DNA from 2 places in the Achromobacter deleyi genome. Region 1 is predicted to be linked to the other one. Evidence: riboswitches for the same ligand, from Rfam matches in the RefSeq annotation. Region 1 holds a riboswitch; the other holds the start of a gene.
The links. A riboswitch is a leader RNA that binds a small molecule or an ion and turns the genes downstream of it on or off. The one in region 1 is predicted to bind glycine.
Positions count from the first base shown of each region.

Region 2: linked by a shared signal. The riboswitch ahead of gcvT (glycine cleavage system aminomethyltransferase GcvT) and the one ahead of I6I07_RS18230 (D-amino acid dehydrogenase) in region 1 are both predicted to bind glycine.

Region 1 is NZ_CP065997.1:4,012,568-4,020,129, reverse strand. Features, by position in the region: gene I6I07_RS18255 (spinster family MFS transporter) at 1-324, opposite strand, end outside; gene I6I07_RS18250 (helix-turn-helix domain-containing protein) at 484-1,476, shown strand; gene I6I07_RS18245 (NAD/NADP-dependent octopine/nopaline dehydrogenase family protein) at 1,642-2,739, shown strand; gene I6I07_RS18240 (3-hydroxybutyryl-CoA dehydrogenase) at 2,742-3,755, shown strand; gene ampC (class C beta-lactamase) at 3,778-5,034, opposite strand; glycine riboswitch at 5,188-5,279, shown strand; glycine riboswitch at 5,281-5,367, shown strand; gene I6I07_RS18230 (D-amino acid dehydrogenase) at 5,412-6,641, shown strand; gene I6I07_RS18225 (LysR substrate-binding domain-containing protein) at 6,984-7,562, opposite strand, start outside.
Region 2 is NZ_CP065997.1:2,422,391-2,429,952, forward strand. Features, by position in the region: gene I6I07_RS10925 (arginine/lysine/ornithine decarboxylase) at 1-1,376, shown strand, start outside; gene I6I07_RS10930 (NAD(P)/FAD-dependent oxidoreductase) at 1,394-2,596, shown strand; gene I6I07_RS10935 (superoxide dismutase) at 2,750-3,364, shown strand; gene I6I07_RS10940 (ZIP family metal transporter) at 3,393-4,286, shown strand; glycine riboswitch at 4,379-4,471, shown strand; glycine riboswitch at 4,505-4,627, shown strand; gene gcvT (glycine cleavage system aminomethyltransferase GcvT) at 4,711-5,811, shown strand; gene gcvH (glycine cleavage system protein GcvH) at 5,909-6,286, shown strand; gene gcvP (aminomethyl-transferring glycine dehydrogenase) at 6,378-7,562, shown strand, end outside.

The sequences.
Region 1 (7,562 bases):
GAAGTTCTTCGACAGGCCGCAGGCGGCCGTCGCCACGCTCCAGAAGGCCACGCCGATGGCGATGATGCGGGGCCGCGAATAGCGGTCCGCCAGCAGCGCGATCGGGATGCCCATGAAGGCGTAGAACAGCGAAAAGGCCAGCCCGTGCAGCAGGCTGAACTGCGTATCCGAGAGCTGCAGATCGCGCTTGATGGGCTCGATCATCAGGGCCAGGATCTGCCTGTCGACGAACGAAAATATGTACGCTAGCATGCAGATCAGGACGACATACCACTCGTAGGCATAGCGCTTTTGCGCCGCGTCGTTTCCGGTATCGCCCGTCATGTTTTTCCCTTGTATCGCAGCGGGATCGCGCCATCCGCGTCAGGGCGGCGGCGTCCCGCTGTCTGGTTCGCCATTTCGATGGCTGCATCTGTTGTAGGCCTTTGCGCCGGCCGGCTCTATACCGGGCGCGCAACGGCTATTCCCGGGGCGCAGGAAAGCATGTTCCACGATACCTATCCGCTGCAACGCCATTGCCTGCTGGATTCGGGCAATGTCTCCGAAATCACCGACCAGGTCAGCCAGCACCTGTGGTCGCACCGCATGTGCGTGGCCCCGGGCGAGCCGCTGCAATCGCGCCTGTACGGCGTGTTCTTCGGCAGCGCCGCGCTGTTCGACCTGCACTACGGCGCCGAGGTCGAGATCGACGCCGGCGACATCGCCCGCTACTACCTGGTGCGCGTCACGCTGCAAGGCGCGGGCGAGGTCACGCTGGGCAAGCGCAGCGCCGCCCTGCGCGAGGGCGGCCTGACCATCTCGTCGCCGTCCGAACGCAGCATCCTGCGCATCGGCCAGGACTGCCGCAGCCTGATCCTGCGCATCGAGCGCGAAGCGCTGGAACGGCAATTGCAGCAGCTGCTGGAGCGCCCCCTGCGGCAGGCGCTGGTGTTCGACCTGGAAGCCGCGCCCGGCTCGCCCGGCCTGGCCGCGGTGCAGGAGACGCTGGACTACCTGTGCCGGCTGTACCGGCATCCGGCCATCGAGGGTGTGACGCAGACGCTGGCGGCGGGCTTTTCCGATTACCTGGCGTCGCTGCTGCTGATGCAGCTGCCGCACAATTACTCCGAGGCCCTGCGCGCCGACCGCCGCCAGCCGTTGCCGCTGCACGTGCGGCGGGCGCGCGACTACATCGAAGACCACATCGACGCCCCCATCGCCCTGCCCGACCTGGCGGCCCATTGCGGCGTCTCGATCCGCACGCTGCAGAACGGCTTCACCCAGTTCCTCAAGCAGAGCCCCAGCGACTACCTGCGCAACCGCCGCCTGGCGCGGGCGCACGCGGCGCTGGCCGAGGCGCGCGACGGCGACAGCGTCACCGACATCCTGCTGCGCTGCGGCGTGACCAGCTTCGGCCACTTCGCCACGCATTACCGCAAGCGCTACGGCTGCCTGCCGTCCGAGACGCTCAGGCAGCGCCGCGCCCGCGCCTGTTGACGCGCGCGGCGACACGCCGCGCGGCCCCTCCCCGCATCGCGGCATGACGGCGCCGCGCCCGCCCGCGCCGATTTCGTTGCCGATTCCGTATGCAACTTGCGCGTGCGGCGCAGCCTCGCCCGCGCGCCGTCGATAGCATCGAAGCTCTCTCGAAGGAGCTTGATTATGCGCATCGGTGTTATTGGAGGCGGCCACGGCTGCTACGCGGCGGCCGCCGACCTGGCGGAAAAGGGACACCAGGTGCGCCTGTGGCGCCGCGACGGCGCGGCCTTCGACGGCCTGCGCCGCGCTGGCGCGCTGGAAGTCACCGACTATCGCGGCACGCGCCGCATCGCGCTGGGCGACGCGCCCGGCCAGATCGCGTTGGCCGCCGACCTGGCCAGCGCCACCGAGGACGCGGCGCTGCTGGTGATTCCGCTGCCGTCGACCACGCACGCCGCGCTGGCGCCCGAACTGGCGCCGCACCTGCGCGGCGGCCAGGTGGTGTTCCTGCCGCCCGGCACCTTCGGCAGCTATCTGTTCGCCCGCGCCCTGAAGGACGCCGGCAACCGCGCCGAGGTCGCCTTCGCCGAGACCGGAACGCTGCCCTATCTGGCGCGCAAGCACGGCGACCGCGTCGTCATCAGCGCCTACGCCACCCGCCTGCCCACCGGCGTTTTTCCCCGCCGTCTGGCCGGCCCCGCGTTCGAGACGCTGGCGCGGGCCTACCCCAGCGTCGAGCCGATCGAGGACGCGCTGTCGGGCGCCCTGATGAACGCCGGCCCGGTGATCCATCCGCCGCTGATCCTGATGAACGCCGGTCCACTCGAACACTTCGAGCGCTGGGACATCCACAACGAAGGCACGCAGCCGTCGATCCGCCGCGTGACCGACGCGCTGGACGCCGAACGCGTCGCCATCCGCGCCGCGCTCGGCTACGCCGCGCCGCACTTTCCGCTGGCCGACCACTACGCCAGCGAGGGCGACGAATGGATGTACGGCCGCGGCGCCCACGGCAAGCTGACCGACAGCGGCGACTGGCGCGAAACCATCGACCTGGGCACGCACCGCTACATGCTGGAAGACACGCGCCTGGGCCTGTCGTTCCTGGTGTCGACCGGCCGCTGGGCCGGCGTGCCCACGCCGGTGGCGCAGGGCCTGCTGAGCGTGGCGTCGGCCGTCGCCGGCCGCGACCTGTACGCCGAGGGCCGCACGCTGGAAGCGCTGGGGCTGGACACGTTGTCGCGCGCCGACATGGCCGCGCTGCTCGCGCAAGGATGCTGACCATGGACCGGACCTTGTGCGTGATCGGCGCCGGCCGCATGGGCATGGGCATCGCCCTGTCGTACCTGCATGCCGGACTGGAGGTCACGCTGATCGACATCAAGCCGCGCGCGCGCGGCGAGCGGGCCGAGACCTTCGCCCGCGTGCTGGGCGGACTGCGGCGCGAACTGGGCACCCTGGTGCGGCTGGGCCTGCTGGACGACGCCCAGGCCGACACCGCGCTGGGCCGCGTGCGCCTGGTGGCGCGCGAGGACGCCGTGGCCGACCTGGCCCGCGCCCGCGTGGTGTTCGAGGCGGTACCCGAACAACTGGACATCAAGCGCGACACCTTCGCCTGGCTCGGCCAGGTCTGCGCGGCGGACAGCGTCATCGCCTCCACCACCTCGACCTTCCTGGTCACCGAGCTGGCCGGCATGGTGCGCGAGCCCGGCCGCTTCCTCAACGCGCACTGGCTCAACCCCGCCTACCTGATCCCGCTGGTGGAGGTGAGCCGCGGCCCGCAGACCTCCGACGCGGCCCTGCAGGCGCTGCTGGCGGTGCTGCGCCTGGCGGCCAAAACGCCGGTGCAATGCGCCCCGGCGGCCGGCTACATCGTGCCGCGCATCCAGGCCCTGGCCATGAACGAGGCCGCCCGCATGGTCGAGGAAGGCGTGGCCAGCGCCGAGGACATCGACACCGCCGTGCGGCTGGGCTTCGGCCTGCGCTTCTCGGTGCTGGGACTGCTGGAATTCATCGACTGGGGCGGCGGCGACATCCTCTACTACGCCTCGCGCTACCTGTCCGGCGCGCTCGATCCGCGCTTCGCGGCCCCGGCCATCATCGAACGCAACATGGAACAGGGGCGCAACGGCCTGCGCGAGGGCCAAGGCTTCTACGACTATGCCGGCGTGGACGTGGAGGCGTACAAGCTGCGGCGGCTGGGCGAGCTGTGCGCGCGGCTGGAGATCATGGGGTTGCTGCCGAAGTTCGATGGCGCCAGGACGGCCGGCGAAGCAGCCGCAACCGTCGGATCATGAAGGCCGGCGGCGGGCGCGGCCTTTACGGCGCCAGCGCCTTGAGCAGGCGCAACGCCAGCCGCACCCGCGCCTCGTTGGGATAGTTGCGGTTGGCCAGGATCACGATGCCGAGCTTGCGCGACGGCACGAACGCCACGTAGGCGCCGAAGCCATTGGTGGCGCCGGTCTTGTTGATCCACACCGCCTGCTGCGGCGCCAGCGGCGGTTGCAGCGCCTGGACCGGCAGGGTTTCGAACGAAACCTTGGCGGAATTGCCGTGCACCAGATCGTCCACCGACACCGGATAGCGGTACTGCTCCCAGATCAGGTCCTGCGTGATCGCGCCCAGCTGGTAATAGCCGGTGTGGGTCTCGGCGATGGCGCGCTGCAGCGTGGCATCGACCGGCGCGGTGCCCAGGTTGATCTCGACGAAGCGCAGCATGTCGCGGGCGCTGGACTTCACGCCGTAGGCCTCGTCGGCCAGCACGCCCGGATTCACGCGCACCGGCGCGTCCTGCTTGTCGTAGCCCTGGGCGTAGTCGGGCATCTTGCGCGGCGGCACTTCCAGGTAGGTGTCGCGCAGGCCCAGCTTGGGAAGCAGCCGCTGCTCCATCGCCACCACGTAGGGCTCGCCCAGCGCGCGCGCCGCCACCACGCCCAGCATGCCGATGCCGGGATTGGCGTAGGTGCGCCGCGTGCCGGGCGCGTATTGCGGCGTCCAGGCCTTCAGGTAGTCCATCAGCTGCGCCATGGTCTGCACCGCGTCCGGCACCTGCAAGGGGAAACCGCCGGCGGTGTGCGTGGCCAGGTTCACCAGCGTCAGCTTGGCGAATTCGCTGCCTTGCAGCTCGGGCACCCACTTGGCCGGGCTGTCGGCCAGCGACAGGCGCCCCGTGGCCTGCGCGTAGGCGGCCAGCGTGACGGTGAAGGTCTTGCTGATCGAGCCCAGCTCGAACAGCGTGTCGCTGGAGACCGCGCGGCGCGGCGCGCGCGAGGCGTCGCCGTAGTTGAAGAAGCGCTGCTCGCCGTCGCGGCTGACGCCGATGGCCATGCCGGCGATGCCGTACTGGCGCATGACGTCGGCCACCGCGGCGTCGACGGCGGCCGTGGCGCGATCGGCCTTGGCGGGTGCGGCAGCCGGCGCCGTGGATGACCTGGCGGCGGGCGCCTGTGCGCCGGCGGCCGGGGAGGCGGCCGGCGTCGCGGCCGGACCGGCCGAGGCGGCGCCGGCCAGCATCAGGCTCAGGGCCAGGGTCAGGGCCAACGCAGGGGTCGTGGACCGCGGGGAAACACGAGGCATTGCCGGAGCGCGCATGCGAGATCGTCCTATCGTTTTCTTGGCCGGCGCGTGCCGGCGGGTCGGCGCCCAGTGTAGAGCCAATCCCGCGCCACCCTGGTATTAACCCTGAGTGCCGCGCGCGACGAATTTTGGCTATTCTCGGTTTCGTCGATTCAAAACCCCGCAGAAGAGTCCCGTCCCCCGTGGCGGGCGCCGACGGAGCAACCGCCCCGGAAACTCTCAGGCAACAGGACTGCGCGGTCTAGACAATCTGGAGAGAGGCGCCTGGCGCCCACCGAAGGGGAACCCGCGCCACCGCGCGCGGGTGAAGCTCTCAGGTACAGAGACAGATGGGGTGCCGCGGCCGTTGGGTCGTGGCCATGCCATCTGGAGCCATCATGCCCCGCATCGCCATCATCGGCGCCGGTATCACCGGCGTCACGTCCGCCTACGCCTTGAGCAAACTGGGCTACGACGTCACCGTCTACGACCGCCAACGCTATCCCGCCATGGAGACCTCCTACGCCAACGGCGGCCAGCTGTCCGCCAGCAACGCCGAAGTCTGGAACAGCGCCGCCACCGTCATGAAGGGCCTGCGCTGGCTCGGCCGCCACAACGCGCCGCTGCTGCTCAACCCGCGGCCGAGCTGGCACAAGTATTCGTGGCTGGCCCAGTTCATGGGGCAGATCCGCAACTACCGCCAGAACACCATCGCCACCACCCGCATGGCGATCGAGGCGCGCGAGCACCTGTACGCCATGGCGGTCGAGGAAGGCATCGACTTCGACCTGCAACGCCGCGGCATCCTGCACATCTATCACGACGCCGCCAGCTTCGAGACCGCGCGCCGCGCCAACGCGCTGCTGCGCGAGGGCGGGCTGGAGCGGCACGCCGTCACGCCGGAGGAAATCCGCGGCATCGAACCGACGCTGAGCACGCCCTGCCACGGCGGCTTCTACACGCCGTCCGACGCCACCGGCGACATCCACAAATTCACCAGCGGCCTGGCGCAGGCGTGCCTGCGGCGCGGCGTGCGTTTCGAACAGGATGCCGACATCCGCGCCATCAGCCGCGACGGCCTGCCCTACGTGCTGGACGTGGCGCGCGAGGACGGCGCGCGGCGCGAACAGCACGAGGCCGACGCCATCGTGGTCTGCGCCGGCGCCGCCAGCCGCCAGTTCGCGCGGCAACTGGGCGACCGCCTGAACATCTACCCGGTCAAGGGCTATTCGATCAGCGTGCACCTGGACGACGCCGCGAGCCAGGCGGCCGCGCCCACCGTGAGCCTGCTGGACGAGGCCGCCAAGATCGTCACCAGCCGCCTGGGCGAGCGCTTCCGCGTGGCCGGCACCGCCGAGTTCAACGGCTTCAACCTGGACATCCGCGCCGAACGCATCCAGCCCCTGGTGGACTGGACCCGCCGCCATTTCCCCGGCGTGCGCACCGCGCGCGTGGTGCCGTGGTGCGGCCTGCGGCCGATGATGCCCGACATGATGCCGCGCGTCGGCCCGGGCAAGCGACCGGGCGTCTTCTACAACACCGGCCACGGACACCTGGGCTGGACGCTGTCGGCGGCGACGGCGCAGATGCTGGCGGCGAGCGTCAGGGAGGCGGTGGCGCTGCCTTGATGTCAGACTGAAGGCTACCTGCAGGCGCTTGGAACGGTCATGAGGCCGTTGTAAGCTCGCGGCTGCCAATGACAAGGCGATGGGCAGCCCCAAACTCGCCCGTCGCATCTTGTCCGCCTGCGATTCACGGACAACTGCCCCCAAGACCTCAACGCAGCGTCACGATAATGCCTGACGATATCCACCTCGAACCCCTGCAAGAGCAAGCCCAAGCGCTCCTTCAAATCCTCTTGCAAGGACAACAGGAAATCGAGGCAGGCCGAACGTCTCCTGCAAAAGCAGTCTTTGCCCGACTGGATGACATGGACGAAAACGACGAGGATTGAACGCTCGTGAACGTCGTCACCGCACCAGGTCCAACGTCCCGGCTTCCTGGCGCAGCCAATCCCGCAACGCCAGCACCCGCGCATCCTCCGCGCTGCCTTGCGGATAGACCAGGTAATAAGCGAAGTCCGGCGCCATGCCGACGTCGATATCGAACAGCCTGACCAGCCGTCCGCGAGCCAGATCGGCCTCGACCATGGCCGGTTCCAGCAGGCCGACGGCGCTGCCGTCCAGCGCCGCCTGCGCCACATGACTGGAATCCGGAAAGGCCAGGCTGCGGCTGGCGTCGACGTCCGCCACGCCGGCCGCCGCCAGCCACATCCGCCAGTCCGGCCAGACCATGCCCTCGGCCACGCAATCGACGTGACACAAGGGATAGTGCGCCAGGTCGCGCGGCGAGGCGATGGCGGGTCCGCTGGCGAGCAAGGCGGGACTGGCGATCGGCGCCAGCGTCGTGGCGAACAGGCGGTCGGCCCGCGTACCCGGGTAGCGGCCCGCGCCGAAGCGGATCGCGGCGTCGATGTCGTCCACCTCGAAATCGCGCACCTGGTCGCTGATGTCGAACGTCAGTTCCAGGCCCGGATGGGCCGCTCGAAA
Region 2 (7,562 bases), 1.6 Mb from region 1:
TCCCGCTGGAAGAGTTCCACCCGGACAACATCCGCAAGAAGATCGAGGCCAACCCGTTCGCGCGCGAAGCGGTGAACAAGAACCCGCGCATCCTGACGCTGACGCAGAGCACCTACGACGGCGTGATCTACAACGTCGAGATGATCAAGGAGCAGCTGGGCAGCTATGTCGACACGCTGCACTTCGATGAAGCCTGGCTGCCGCACGCCTCGTTCCACGAGTTCTACCAGGACATGCACGCGATCGGCCAGGATCGTCCGCGCAGCAAGGACGCGATGGTGTTCGCCACCCACTCCACGCACAAGCTGCTGGCCGGCATCTCGCAGGCCTCGCAGATCATCGTGCAGGAGTCCGAGACCCGCAAGCTCGACCGCAACGTCTTCAACGAAGCCTACCTGATGCACACGTCGACCTCGCCGCAGTACGCGATCATCGCGTCGTGCGACGTGGCCGCGGCCATGATGGAGCCCCCGGGCGGCACCGCGCTGGTCGAGGAAAGCATCCGCGAAGCCATGGACTTCCGCCGCGCCATGCGCAAGGTGGAGTCCGAGTTCGGCAAGAACGACTGGTGGTTCAAGGTCTGGGGCCCGAACCGCCTGGTGTCCGAAGGCATCGGCAACCGCAATGAATGGGTCCTGGAGTCCAACGAACACTGGCACGGCTTCGGCGACCTGGCCGAAGGCTTCAACATGCTGGACCCGATCAAGGCCACGGTCATCACGCCGGGGCTGGACATGTCGGGCAGCTTCGGCGAAACCGGCATCCCCGCCGCGCTGGTCTCCAAGTACCTGACCGAGCACGGCGTCGTGGTCGAGAAGACCGGCCTGTATTCGTTCTTCATCCTGTTCACCATCGGCATCACCAAGGGCCGCTGGAACACGCTGCTGACCGCGCTGCAGCAGTTCAAGGACGACTACGACCGCAACCAGCCGCTGTGGCGCATCCTGCCGGACTTCTGCCGTGGCCATCGCCGCTACGAGCGCATGGGCCTGCGCGACCTGTGCCAGCAGATCCACGAGGCCTACCGCGAGCGCGACGTGGCCCGCCTGACCACCGAGATGTACCTGAGCGACATGGTGCCGGCGCTCAAGCCGTCCGACGCCTTCGCCCGCATGGCGCACCGCGAGGTCGAGCGTGTCGACATCGACCAGCTGGAAGGCCGCGTCACCGGCGTGCTGCTGACGCCGTATCCTCCGGGCATCCCGCTGCTGATCCCGGGCGAGCGCTTCAACCGCACCATCGTCCAGTACCTGCAGTTCGCGCGTGAGTTCAACGAGCGCTTCCCGGGCTTCGAAACCTACATCCACGGCCTGGCCGACGAAGTGGGTCCGGACGGCGAGAAGCGTTACTACGTTGACTGCCTGATCGAAGACTGATCGGGTCCGGAGTCTTGATGTTCGATGTCGCCGTTCTCGGCGCCGGCGCCGCTGGCATGATGTGTGCCGCGGTCGCCGGTCAGCGCGGCCTGCGCGTGGTGCTGGTGGATCACGCCGAGCGGCTGGCCGAGAAGATCCGCATCTCCGGCGGCGGCCGCTGCAACTTCACCAACCTCGGCGCCGGCCCCGCCAACTTCCTGTCCGACAATCCGCATTTCTGCCGGTCGGCGTTGGCGGGCTACACGCCGCAGGATTTCCTGGCGCTGCTCAAGCGCCACCGCATCGCCTGGCACGAGAAGCACCGCGGCCAGCTGTTCTGCGACGATTCCAGCGAATCCATCATCGAGATGCTGCGCGCCGAATGCGACGCCGGCGGCGTGCAGTGGCGCATGGGTTGCCAGGTGGCCGAAGTGGCCCATGGCGAGGCCGGCTTCGAACTGCGCACCAGCCAGGGCGCGATCCGCGCGGCCAAGCTGGTGGTGGCCACGGGCGGCATGGCGATCCCGCAACTGGGCGCCACCGACTTCGGCCTGAAGCTGGCGCGCCAGTTCGGCCTGAAGGTGGTCGAGCCGCGGCCGGCGCTGGTGCCGCTGACCTTCGATCCGGCGCATTGGCAGCCGTTGTCGGAACTGTCCGGCGTGGCGCTCGAGGTCAACCTGGCCACGGGGCAAGGCAAGGCGCGCGGCGAGTTCCTCGAGGACCTGCTGTTCACCCATCGCGGCCTGTCGGGCCCGGCCATCCTGCAGATCTCCAGCTTCTGGAAACCGGGCGAGCCGATCGTCATCGACCTGGCGCCGGGGCGCGACCTGGCCGCCGAACTGCTGGCCGCCAAGTCCGGCAACCGGCAGCAATTGCACACGGTGCTGGCCGGCCTGTGGCCCAAGCGCCTGGCCGACCGCTGGCTGCAGCTGGCGGAGCAGGGCGGCAAGCCGGGCCTGGCGGCGCTGCGCCTGGCCGACGCGCCCGACAAGACCCTGCGCGCCCTGGCACAAGACATCCACCAATGGACGCTGGTGCCCAGCGGCACCGCCGGCTACAAGAAAGCCGAGGTCATGCGCGGCGGGGTCGACACCCGCGGGCTGGACCAGAAGTCGATGCAGGCCAAGACCACCCCCGGCCTGTACTTCATCGGCGAGGCCGTGGACGTCACCGGCTGGCTCGGCGGCTACAACTTCCAGTGGGCCTGGGCCTCGGGCGTGGCCTGCGGCAACGCACTGTAGGCGGGCACGACCCTTGCTGCGCGGGCGATAGCCTGTCCACATGACAGGCATTGCAACGTTATCGTTGTGATATCAAATAAAAATACCTATCATTTGTATTTCTAAAAATCAGACGCTTGTCATCACCGGCAGCGTCGCCCGACGGAGACCGCCTTGGCCTACACCTTGCCGCCCCTGCCTTACGCCTACGACGCGCTCGAACCCAACATCGACGCGCTGACGATGGAAATCCACCACAGCAAGCACCACCAGACCTACGTCAACAACCTGAACGCCGCGCTGGACGGCGCCGGCATCGCCACCGACGAGCCGGTCGACGCCCTGGTGGCGCGCATTGACCAACTGCCCGAGGCCATCCGCGGCGCGGTGCGCAACAACGGTGGCGGCCACGCCAACCACAGCCTGTTCTGGTCGGTGATGTCGCCGCAGGGCGGCGGCGAGCCCGATGGCGCGCTGGCCCGCGCCATCGACGCCGAACTGGGCGGCCACGCGGCCTTCCGCGAAGCCTTCACCAAGGCGGCGCTGACGCGCTTCGGCAGCGGCTGGGCCTGGCTCAGCGTGACGCCGGCCGGCAAGCTGGTGGTGGAAAGCAGCGCCAACCAGGACAGCCCGCTGATGCAGGGCAATACGCCGATCCTGGGGCTGGATGTGTGGGAACACGCCTATTATCTGAAGTACCAGAACCGCCGGCCGGAATACATCGGCGCCTTCTACAACGTGATCGACTGGTCCGAGGTGGCGCGCCGTTACGCCGCCGCCGTGGGCTGATTCCGGGTTGCGCGGAGGCCAGCAGTCCATGAACACCTTCAGCCGTCATCGCATCCGGCCCGCGGCCACCAGCGTCAGCGTGTGGACGCTGGCGGTGCTGGTCGCCTGCCTGGGCCTGCACCAGGCGTGGGTCTATTTCGATGCCAATGCGCCGCACGTGGCCGACGCGCTGCTGGGCGGCATGGTGGCGGCCGGCGCCACCGCGGCCGGCACGCTGCCGGTGCTGTTCGCGCGCACCATCCCGCAGAAGATGCAGGACAGCATGTTCGGCTTCGGCGCCGGCGTGATGCTGGCGGCCAGCGCCTTTTCGCTGGTGGCGCCGGGCATCACGGCGGCCGAGGCCCAGGGCGCCGGCCCTTGGGGCGCGGGCCTGACGGTGGGCGCCGCCATCCTGCTGGGCGCGGCGGTGCTGCTGCTGATGGACCGGCTGTTGCCGCACGAACATTTCATCAAGGGCCGCGAGGGCATCGAGGCGCACCGCCTGCGCCGCACCTGGCTGTTCGTCTTCGCGATCACGCTGCACAACCTGCCCGAGGGCCTGGCCATCGGCGTGGGCTACGCCGGCAACGATCCGGTGCGCGGCACGGCGTTGGCCACCGGCATCGCCATCCAGGACATTCCCGAAGGGCTGGTGGTGGCGGTGGCCCTGATCGCCGCCGGCTACAAGCGCGCGTTCGCGGTGGCGCTGGGCATGCTGTCGGGCCTGGTCGAGCCGGTCGGCGCGGTGCTGGGCGCGGCGGTGGTGGGCTGGTCGGCGGCGCTGCTGCCGTGGGGGCTGGGCTTCGCCGCCGGGGCGATGCTGTTCGTGATCAGCCACGAGATCATCCCCGAATCGCACCGCAAGGGGCACGAGGTCTACGCCACCTGCGGGCTGATGCTGGGCTTCGTGCTGATGATGCTGCTGGACACCGCGCTGGGCTGAGCGGCCGCCTCGCGGGGGCCGGCCCGCGGCCTCGGATCGAGGCCGCGGATCAACAACGGAACTGCGTTTCGCGGTATGCTTTCGGCGCTGTCACGCATGTTGCGGGAGAGAGCGGCCGTCCGCGGCCGCCGCCGAAGGCGCAATTCGCCCAGAATCGCTCAGGTATCCCATACCGCGCATGTTTGCCCTGTCCCGGTTTTTACCGCGCGGACGCGGCAAAGCAGCACTCTGGAGAGACCTGGCGCCGCTGCCCAAATAGGGACATAGCGCGCAGCCCAGGCGCCGAAGGTGCAAACCCGCCACGCGGGGCAACTCTCAGGCAAAAGGACAGAGGGGCGGAAAATTCAGCCGTTGCGCGGGCGTTTCCTGTCCGCCGGCGGCATTCCGTAACCCTGGCCCCGCTGCCGCTCCGGAGTACCCGCGCATGTCCGCAACCCTCAAACGCACCCCGCTGGCCGACGAACACATCGCCTCCGGCGCCCGCATGGTCGATTTCGGCGGCTGGGACATGCCCCTGGCCTACGGCTCGCAACTGGAAGAGCACCACGCGGTGCGCCAGGACGCCGGCATGTTCGACGTGTCGCACATGCTCAACGCCGACGTCACCGGCCCCGACGCCTTCGCCTTCCTGCAGCGCCTGGTGGCCAACGACGTAGCCAAGCTGACCGTGCCCGGCAAGGCGCTCTACACCTGCATGCTGAACCCGCAGGGCGGCGTCATCGACGACCTGATCGTCTACTTCTTCGCCGCCGATGAATGGCGCGTGGTGGTCAACGCCGGCACGGCCGACAAGGACATGGCCTGGATGCAGCGCGTCAGGCAGGCCGGCAAGTTCGACGTCACCATCACGCCGCGCCGCGACTTGGCCATGATCGCCGTGCAGGGCCCCAACGCCCGCGCCAAGGTCTGGGCCGCGCGTCCGGCCTGGCAGGCCGCCAGCGAGCCGCTGACCCCGTTCGTGGCCGCCCGCGTCGGCGACGACACCCTGGTGGCGCGCACCGGCTACACCGGCGAAGACGGTTTCGAGATCGTGCTGCCCGCCACCGAGGCGGTGCAACTGTGGCGCGACCTGGCGGCCCAGGGCGTGCGCCCGGCGGGCCTGGGCGCGCGCGACACGCTGCGCCTGGAAGCCGGCATGAACCTGTACGGCCAGGACATGGACGAACTGACCCAGCCCGGCGAAGCCGCGCTGACCTGGACGGTGTCCCTGAAAAACCCCGAGCGCCGTTTCATCGGCCGCGACGCGCTGGAGCAGTTCGCCACGCCCGCCGCCTTCATCGGCCTGAAACTGCAGGAGCGCGGCGTGATGCGCGCCCACATGGCGGTGCGCACCCCGCACGGCGTGGGCGAGCTCACCAGCGGCACCATGTCGCCGACCCTGGGCGTCTCGATCGGCTTCGCGCGCCTGCCGCAAGGCGTGGCCGCGGGCGACACGGTCGAGGTCGACATCCGCGGCAAGTGGGTGCCCGCGCTGGTCTGCAAACTGCCGTTTGTCCGTAACGGCAAAGCCGTCGAACACTCGTAAACTCGAAGCTTCGCGGCGCTGGCCGGCCCCTTGGGGCAGGGCCGGCGGCGCGAGGCGCGCAACACCATTTCCTTATCCGAATCCCCCAGGAGTTCCCATGAGTCTGCCCACCGATCGCAAGTACACCGAGTCCCATGAATGGGTCAAAGCCGAAGGCGACGTGTTCGTCGTCGGCATCACCGATACCGCCCAGGACCAGCTGGGTGACCTGGTCTTCGTCGGCGACGTCAAGGTCGGCGCCAAGCTGAACGCGGGCGAGACCGCCGGCGTGGTCGAGTCGGTCAAGGCCGCCTCCGACATCTACGCGCCCGTGGCCGGCGAAATCGTTGCCTTCAACGACGAGCTGGAAAGCAACCCCAACCTGATCAACGAATCGGCCTTCACCGCCTGGATCTTCAAGATCAAGCCGGTCAACGCCGCCGATGCCGACAAGCTGCTGGACGCGGCCGGCTACGAAGCCGTCGCCAACGGCTAAGCCCGTCAGGGCGGGCGCGGCGCTGGCGCCGCCGCCCGTCCATGCATCACCGTCCGTCCCTCCGACGACACCGCCATCTCGAGATCCCCCCATGTCGCGCGCCCTAGACACCCACACCGACTTCATTCCCCGCCACATCGGCCCCTCCGACGCCGACCAGGCCGCCATGCTCGCCGCGATCGGCAGCCCCAGCCTGGACGCCCTGATCGAAGAAGTCGTGCCGCCCAAGATCCGCAGCCAGGCGCCGCTGGCGCTGCCGCCGTCGCGCAGCGAAGCCGACGTGCTGGCCGAGCTGAAGCAGATCGCCGGCCGCAACAAGGTCTTCCGCAACTACATCGGCCAGGGGTACTACGGCACGCAGACGCCCAACGTGGTGTTGCGCAACATTCTCGAGAATCCCGCCTGGTACACGGCCTACACGCCGTACCAGCCCGAGATCTCGCAGGGCCGCCTGGAGGCCCTGCTGAACTACCAGACCATGGTCGCCGACCTGACCGGGCTGGACATCTCCAACGCCTCGCTGCTCGATGAAAGCACCGCCGCCGCCGAAGCCATGACGCTGGCGCGCCGCGGCGCCAAGTCGCAGAGCCCGGTGTTCTTCATCTCGCGCCACGTGCATCCGCAGACCATCGAAGTCGTGCGCACGCGCGCCGAGGGCCTGGACATCGAGATCGCCATCGGCGACGAGGCCGAAGGCCTGCCGGAGTGCTTCGGCGTGCTGCTGCAGTACCCGCACAGCACCGGCTCGGTGGCCGACTACCGCAAGCTGGCCGAGGCCGCCCACGCGCAAGGCGCGGTGGTGGCCGTCGCCACCGACCTGCTGGCGCTGGCGCTGCTGGCCGCGCCGGGCGAGTGGGGCGCGGACATCGCCATCGGTTCGGCCCAGCGCTTCGGCGTGCCGTTCGGTTTCGGCGGCCCGCACGCCGGCTTCATGGCCTGCAAGGACGCCTTCAAGCGCAACATGGCCGGCCGCCTGGTCGGCGTGTCCAAGGACGCCCAGGGCAACCCGGCGATGCGCCTGGCCCTGCAGACGCGCGAACAGCACATCCGCCGCGAGAAGGCCACCTCGAACATCTGCACCGCGCAAGTGCTGCTGGCCGTGATGGCCGGCATGTACGCCGTCTGGCACGGCCCGGCCGGCATCCGCCGCATCGCCGAGCGCGTGCAGCGCTACACCGCCATCCTGCGCGCCGAACTCGGCAAGCTGGGCATCAAGGTCGCCAACGACACCTTCTTCGACACGCTGCTGCTGGAAACCGGCCCGGCCACCCCGGCC